DNA from 2 places in the Staphylococcus lugdunensis genome. Region 2 is predicted to be linked to the other one. Evidence: riboswitches for the same ligand, from Rfam matches in the RefSeq annotation. Region 2 holds a riboswitch; the other holds the start of a gene.

Region 1 (4,305 bases), 240 kb from region 2:
TCTGGATTAATCGTCATATTAGTACGAGAAGGTACATTATAAAGTACTACAGGCAATTTAACCTCGTTTGCAATCGTTTCAAAATGCTTAATTAAGCCGCGTTGGTTTGTTTTATTATAATAAGGTGTGATTAACATGATTGCATCAGCGCCTAGTTCTTTTGCACGCAATGATGCCTGTATAGATTTTGCAGTATTATTTGTGCCAGTTCCAGCAATGATCGTTACACGATGATTGACTTGTTTAATAACGGCTTCGAGTACCTGTGCTTTTTCGTTGTCAGTTAGCGTAGGGCTTTCTGCAGTAGTACCGTTGACAATAATTGCTTTAACATTATTTTTAAGTAAAAAATCTACATGTCTTTCAAGTGCTTGATAGTCAACTTCATTATTAGTAAATGGGGTAGCTAGAGCTACACCAACACCTTCGAATAAATGTGCCATAATTATCTAGCTCCTTTTAATTTAATGACTTGCTCTAATACTTGAACGGCATTTAATGCGGCGCCTTTTAGTAAGTTATCAGAAGTACACCAAACATGGAATGTATTGTCTAGTGAGTCATCACGTCTAATACGTCCAACAAATACCTCATCTTTGCCCGTAGAATTAATGGCTAATGGATATTCATTATTGGCTGGATTATCTACGAGAACAACACGAGGATCTTTGTCAAATAAAGCTTTGATTTCTTCAGTTGTTGCTTCTTCAATAAGTGTAACATCGATTTCAACGCTATGACTATCTTGTACTGGTACGCGTGCACATGTTGCCGTTACACGTAAGTCTGGTTCGTTTAATATTTTACGTGTTTCATCAATCATTTTTTGTTCTTCTTTAGTATAGCCATCTTCTAAAAAGATATCGATGTGAGGTAGAACATTATTATAAATAGGGTGAGGATATGCTTCTGGTGCTTTACCATTTGCACCTTCAGCTAAATCTCTTTTTCCTTTAATACCAGAACCTGAAACGGCTTGATATGTTGTATATGCAACACGTTTTAAACCAAATTTTTCTTGCAAAACTCTTAGTGGAACTACTGATTGAATAGTTGAGCAGTTTGGATTGGCAATAATGCCGCGTTTAAAATGGGGTTCATTTACTTCTGGAACGACTAAGTCTATATCTTTATTCATACGCCATTGGCTTGAGTTATCAATTACAATTGCACCTGCTTGTTCGAAAATAGGAGCAAATTGTTTACTTGTACCACCACCAGCACTCATTAAGACATAGTCAAAATGTTCACTTGCTGCTGCTTCTGTTAATTCTTGTACTATATATATTTGATCTTGGAAATCAATTTTCTTGCCAGCTGAGCGCGCTGAAGAAAAAAGCACTAATTCATCAAAAGGAATGCCTTTTCTATCTAAAGTTTCTAACATTTTTGTTCCAACTAATCCTGTTGCTCCAACTACTGCTAATCTTGTCATAAGTCTGTCACTCCATTATTCATTCTATTTGAAATTTTGAAAATCTTTAAAATGTATCTATGGGATTGGGACAGAATTCAATATGAATTTGTAGTCCCGCCCCGGAAAGATTGACTAAGATTGAAAAAAGCTTTGTATCAGCGTATTTTCAATCCAGTCAATACTACCAATATAGGGCTCAGAGCCTAAAATATAGCTATGTCCCAGAAACATATTCTATATTTCAAATGCATCATACAATGTTTGTACGGCTCGGTCACCATTCTGTGCATCAATGACATAAGAAATGCTAATTTCAGAAGTGGTTGTTTGGTAAAAAGGGATTTTGGCATTTATCAATGTGATAAATGCTTTAGAAGCTACGCCTGACATATCGCGCATGCCTGAACCAATTAGTGAAATTTTGACATATGTTTCATTAATCTTATAATCTAATGCACTAAAAGATACGGATAGATTTTCTAATATATCTGAGATTTGATGAATATCACTATCTTTGATAGAAAATGATAATTGTAATCCTTCAACATTGACAATTTGAGATATCATATCTACATTAATTGCGCCTTTATCTAAAGCGGTAAATAGTTGTGTAAGCAAACGGTCATCAGATAAAGGATAGCTAATTGTGATATGCATCATGTGTTTATCTAAAGCTACACCAGTGACAGCTTTTTTCTCTAATATTTCACTATTGGGCATAATCCATGTTCCTTTCACATTTGATAAAGTACGACCTAAATAGATAGGAATATCATAATTTTTGGCTAACTCAACACTTCGAGTCTCTAATACGTCTGCGCCTAATGCACTCATTTCCATCATCTCTTCATAAGAGACGACATCTAATCTCTTAGCTCGACTCAAAATACGAGGGTCTGTTGCATAAACACCATCGACATCTGTGTAGATTTCACATGGGGTTGCATTACTAGCGGCAAGTGCAACGGCTGTAGTATCTGAACCCCCACGACCAAGCGTGGTTAATTCATAGTTATCATTTATACCTTGGAAACCTGCCACAACAATAACATCATACGTCTCAAATGCATGATCAAATACTGCAGGATTGATTTCAGCAATTTTGCTTTTCAAATGATGACCTATTGTTTTAATGCCAGCTTGATAACCTGTCATTGAACGGGAAGCAACACCTATATCATTGAGAACCATTGATAAATAAGAAACAGTTTGTTGTTCTCCGGTAGTTAACAGTAGGGCAAGTTCTTGATCTCTAGGTGTTGTTGTTAATGATTGTACGTTTTCCATTAACAGGTCCGTTGTTTTACCCATAGCACTTACTACTACAATTAATTGTTCACCTTCATCGACACGACGCTTAAGCATCGCTGCGATATTTTTTATTTTTGTAAAATCAGCGACTGATGAACCGCCAAATTTTAAAACGCGTCGTTTCAAATTGTTAAACCTCCAATATTAAAGGAGACACATGCTACTAAAAAAGAGCAAGTTCGGAATGCGCGAACTTGCTCGGGATTTTTATAACAAGTGATGCACTCCATTATTAAAAAATAATGACAAACTTTTGGCTTTTAACCATAAAGTCCAATAAAGCGAACCTGCTAGTTGCATTATTTCGGCATCGCACCCTTTCAGAAATAGCTGTTAGCAGACAGTACTCTATTTCTTACTAATGATTGATGCGCCTCATCAAAATCTTATTCAATTGATATGTTTTTCATTATACATGGTGGGTTAGCATCTGTAAACTGAGAATTTAGATTTTTACAAATTTACTGACAATTAAAGTTTTCATAATGCTGTAATTGACTAATTAATCATAGTTAATGTAAAAAGTAATATCGCTGCTATGCATTTTTAAAAATAATAAACAGGTTTATTTAAATATAAGTTTAGACATCACGCTCTCTGACAAGTGGAAGGAAGCGCGACAGTATTCATTTTGAATTTGTATTTCTTACCGGCATGTATGACTAAAATCGAAAAAAAGCTTGATATAAGCATATTTTTCTATTCAGTCGACTGCTGCCAATGCCAATATATACTTTAGAGCCTAAAACATAATTACGTCTTAGGCTCTGAATGATTTTTATAATAAATGACATTAAGATTAAATACAGTTCTTTTAAGTGCGAAGCATGATGAAGACATACTTGAGAGAACAGGGCAAACTATATTTAATGTACCAGTTTGTTTAGAAATCGATGGGGAGATTATGAGAGAACGCCAGTTTCTTTTAGATATTCTTCATATGGTAATTCTTTTGATAATCCACCAGCTTGATTTAAATCAATGACACGGTTGGCAATGGTATTGATGAATTCAAAATCATATGACGTAAAGATAATTGAACCTTTAAATGACTTCAAACCATCGTTTACAGCAGTGATACTTTCTAAGTCAAGATGATTTGTAGGTTCATCGAGTAACAGAACATTGGCACTTGAAAGCATCATTTTACTTAACATACAACGGACTTTTTCTCCACCTGAAAGAACGCTGGCTTTTTTCTTAACTTCTTCACCACTGAATAGCATGCGGCCTAAGAAACCACGTAAAAATGTTTCTGTTTGCTCATCTTCAGGTGCATATTGACGCAACCAATCAACTAAATTCATATTCACACCCTCAAAGAACTCTGAGTTATCTTTAGGGAAATAACTTAATGATGTCGTAACTCCCCACTTAACAGTACCTTCATCTGGTTCCATTTCTCCTGCAAGGATTTTTAATAATGTTGTTTTGGCAATTTCACTGTCACCAATTAGAATTGCTTTATCATTAGGATTCATAGTAAAAGAAATGTTATCTAAGACTTTTTCACCATCGATTGTTTTAGAGATATTTTCAACTGCTAACAAATCGTTACCAATTTCACGCTCTGGTGT
Region 2 (4,305 bases):
CATAAAATTGAACGTAAGGTTGTTTCTAGAGAAGAAGCTAAAGAATTCTTTAAGGATGACCCTTATAAATTAGAATTAATTGACGCAATTCCTCAAGATGAGATGGTCACATTGTATTCACAAGGCGACTTCACAGATTTATGTCGTGGGGTACATGTACCTTCAACAGCAAAAATCAAAGAATTTAAGTTATTATCTACTGCAGGGGCATATTGGCGTGGAGATAGCAATAATAAAATGCTTCAACGTATATATGGAACTGCTTTCTTCGACAAAAAAGACTTAAAAGCACATTTACAATTACTTGAAGAACGTCGTGAACGTGATCATCGTAAGATTGGTAAAGATTTAGAGTTGTTTACAAATAATCAGTTAGTTGGTGCTGGATTACCTCTTTGGTTGCCAAACGGTGCGACAATACGACGTGAAATTGAGCGCTATATCGTTGATAAAGAAGTTAGTATGGGATATGACCATGTTTATACACCTGTTTTAGCAAATGTCGATTTATATAGAACTTCTGGTCATTGGGCTCATTATAGATATGATATGTTTCCACCGATGAAATTAGATGAAAATGAAGAAATGGTATTACGTCCAATGAATTGTCCTCATCATATGATGATTTATAAAAATAAACCACATTCTTATCGTGAGTTACCAATCCGTCTTGCTGAATTAGGCACAATGCATCGTTATGAAGCAAGCGGTGCAGTATCAGGCCTACAGCGTGTTAGAGGTATGACTTTAAATGACTCACATATTTTTGTTAGACCTGACCAAATTAAGGATGAATTTAAGCGTGTAGTTCATATGATTCAAGATGTATATAAAGACTTTGGATTTGAAGATTATACATTCCGCTTAAGTTACAGAGACCCTGAAGATAAAGAGAAGTATATGGATGACGATGATATGTGGAATAAAGCAGAGTCAATGTTAAAAGAAGCAGTTGATGAGCTTGGTTTGCCTTATGTTGAAGCAATAGGTGAAGCGGCATTTTATGGTCCTAAACTAGATGTTCAGGTTAAAACTGCTATGGGCAAAGAAGAAACATTATCAACAGCACAACTAGACTTTTTATTGCCAGAGCGCTTTGAATTAACTTATATTGGTAGTGATGGTGAGTATCATAGACCAGTAGTGATACATCGTGGCGTTGTATCTACGATGGAACGTTTTGTCGCTTTCTTAACAGAAGAAACAAAAGGCGCTTTTCCAACATGGTTGGCACCTAAGCAAGTTGAAATTATTCCAGTCAATGTTGATTTACATTATGACTATGCAAGAAACTTGCAAGATGAATTAAAATCCCAAGGTGTACGAGTTGAAATTGATGATCGTAATGAAAAAATGGGTTATAAAATACGTGAAGCACAAATGCAGAAAATTCCATATCAAATTGTTGTCGGTGATAAAGAGGTTGAGAATAACCAAGTTAATGTTCGTCAATACGGCTCTCAAGATCAACAGACGCTTGAAAGGGACGAATTTATATGGAATTTAGTTGATGAAATCAGACTAAAAAAACATAGATAGTCTTGTAATATAGTAGGAATTAATGTATATTCATTATATAAAATTTTAAATTTGAGTTAGAGGTTGCAACTTTAATAAGTAACTTATCTATAGTTTTTATGGGACGCATATAGGTGAGTGAAAGGTAATGTTGCCGAAGCAAATGTTTATCCATAATAAATGTTTGTTGGGACAGTTATCGAATAGATACTGTACTGTCACAATATGTGATGTGCTACCAATATAGAAAAAATGGTTGTATATCTCTTATAGATATGTAACCATTTTTTATGCTTTAACATCGATTCGTTTGATAAAAAGAAAAGGACGCGATAAAACACTTGTAAAACAATAATAATTTCTCAACGGAAATTTTTGTGTATTTGACGATATAAAGATACGTTCATCATGTGTTTTGTCCCTTATCTACAATTGAAAAACGGGTGTATTTAGCTAGCCTCTACGTAAAAGAAAGGGAGCTTTTATGTCTAAGATTGAAAGTCAAAATGGCGGTATTATACGAGGATTAAAAGACCGTCATATTTCTATGATTGCTATGGGAGGGTGTATTGGTACAGGACTGTTTATGACTTCTGGTGGTGCCATACACGATGCAGGTGCGCTTGGCGCATTGATAGCATATGCAATTATTGGTATTATGGTATTTTTCTTAATGACTTCTTTAGGAGAGATGGCAACATACTTACCTGTCTCAGGTTCATTTAGTACTTATGCAACGCGCTTTGTAGATCCTTCATTAGGTTTTGCATTAGGTTGGAATTATTGGTTTAACTGGGTTATTACGGTTGCTGCGGATGTAACTATTGCCGCGCAAGTTATTCAATATTGGACACCAATGGCAGGGATACCTGCATGGCTATGGAGCTGTATCTTTTTAGTCATCATATTCTCATTGAATTCATTATCTGTAAGGATCTATGGTGAGAGTGAATATTGGTTCGCTTTAATTAAAGTTGTTACGGTTATTATTTTCATTGCTATTGGTCTACTAACTATTATTGGAATAATGGGTGGTAAATTTGTTGGCTTTGAAACATTTACTAAAGGCGAAGGACCTATACTTGGTGGGAATTTCGGCGGAAGCTTGCTATCTATATTAGGTGTGTTCTTAGTAGCAGGTTTTTCATTCCAAGGTACAGAACTTATAGGGATTACTGCTGGAGAATCTGAAAATCCAGAGCGTGCCGTGCCAAAGGCGATTAAACAAGTGTTTTGGAGAATATTGTTATTTTATATTTTAGCAATTTTTGTTATCGGAATGTTAATACCTTATGATAGTAATGCCTTAATGGGCGGAGATAATAGCATCTCAACTTCTCCATTTACATTAGTTTTTAAAAATGCTGGATTAGCTTTTGCCGCATCATTTATGAATGCAGTTATTTTAACTTCAGTATTATCTGCTGGTAACTCTGGAATGTATGCATCAACAAGAATGCTTTATTCAATGAGTAAAGATAAATTAGCATTCCCGATTTTCGGGAAAACTAATAAATATGGTGTGCCATATTTATCTTTATTACTCACAGCAATATTAGTGATCATTATCTTTTTAGTTCAAAAGGTTAGTGGCAATGCATATGAATATATCGTTGCGGCAAGTGGCATGACTGGTTTTATCGCATGGGTAGGTATTGCTGTAAGTCACTATCGATTTAGACGTGCATTCCAACGACAACACCATAATAAAAAAGAATTAAAATACAAAGCTAAATGGTTCCCATTTGGACCTATTTTTGCTGGTATTCTATGCGTTATTGTTATCATAGGTCAAGATGTGGATTTCATTAAAACTGGTGAATTTGATTTAAATCGCTTTGTTATTACTTATATGGGTATTCCGGTATTCTTAGTGTTCTTTATTTATCATAAATTAAGATACAAAACCAAAAAGATTCCACTAGAAGAAGTTGATTTAAGACAAGATGTTCACATGAATGAAATAAAACACCATTAATTTATAAAAGTAATTGACTTAATCATATAATGTTGTTATGATTGTATACGTTGAATACGAAACGTACCAAGTAGAAACACCCGTTTCTCACCTGTAGCGACGCATCAAGCTGTTGGCAGGTTAACATGACAGGCATTATTATGTCAGATTAAAGAGCGGGTATGCTATACCTGCTCTTTTTTGCTTGGAAAATTTCGTAAAATTTTGGGAGGTGTCAATCATAGCAAAAGATCAAACTCAAATTAATGAGAAAATTCGTGCTAAAGAATTACGTTTAATCGGACAAGATGGTGAGCAAATTGGAGTGAAATCTAAACGTGAAGCGTTAGAAATGGCTGAACGCGTAGAATTAGATTTGGTTGTAGTAGCTCCAAATGCTAAACCGCCTGTTGCAAGAATAATGGATTATGGTAAGTATAAATTCGAGCAACAGAAGAAAGAAAAAGAAATGAAGAAAAAACAAAAAGTCATCAATGTTAAAGAAATTCGTCTAAGTCCAACTATTGAGGAACATGATTTCCAAACGAAGTTGAAAAATGGACGTAAGTTCTTAACCAAAGGTGACAAATGTAAGGTTTCAATTCGCTTCAGAGGCCGTGCAATTACACATAAAGAAATTGGTCAACGTGTTCTTGAAAAATTTGCTGACGAGTGTAAAGATATTGCCACTGTTGAACAAAAACCTAAAATGGATGGGCGTCAAATGTTTATCATGTTAGCGCCAGTCAACGAAAAATAATTTAACGATTAGTAGGAGGAAATGGATCATGCCTAAAATGAAAACTCACCGTGGAGCAGCTAAACGTGTT

What was found. Region 2 has a riboswitch for lysine ahead of AL499_RS00615 (amino acid permease). Riboswitches for the same ligand answer to the same signal wherever they lie in the genome.
Region 1: another riboswitch for lysine. It lies ahead of AL499_RS01795 (aspartate kinase); the one in region 2 lies ahead of AL499_RS00615 (amino acid permease).

Annotation. Positions count from the first base shown of each region.
Region 1 is NZ_CP014022.1:365,580-369,884, reverse strand. Features, by position in the region: gene dapA (4-hydroxy-tetrahydrodipicolinate synthase) at 1-443, opposite strand, end outside; gene AL499_RS01800 (aspartate-semialdehyde dehydrogenase) at 446-1,435, opposite strand; gene AL499_RS01795 (aspartate kinase) at 1,652-2,854, opposite strand; lysine riboswitch at 2,940-3,115, opposite strand; gene AL499_RS01790 (ABC-F family ATP-binding cassette domain-containing protein) at 3,631-4,305, opposite strand, start outside.
Region 2 is NZ_CP014022.1:125,904-130,208, forward strand. Features, by position in the region: gene thrS (threonine--tRNA ligase) at 1-1,539, shown strand, start outside; lysine riboswitch at 1,589-1,764, shown strand; gene AL499_RS00615 (amino acid permease) at 2,003-3,496, shown strand; ribosomal protein L20 leader region at 3,559-3,684, shown strand; gene infC (translation initiation factor IF-3) at 3,708-4,235, shown strand; gene rpmI (50S ribosomal protein L35) at 4,264-4,305, shown strand, end outside.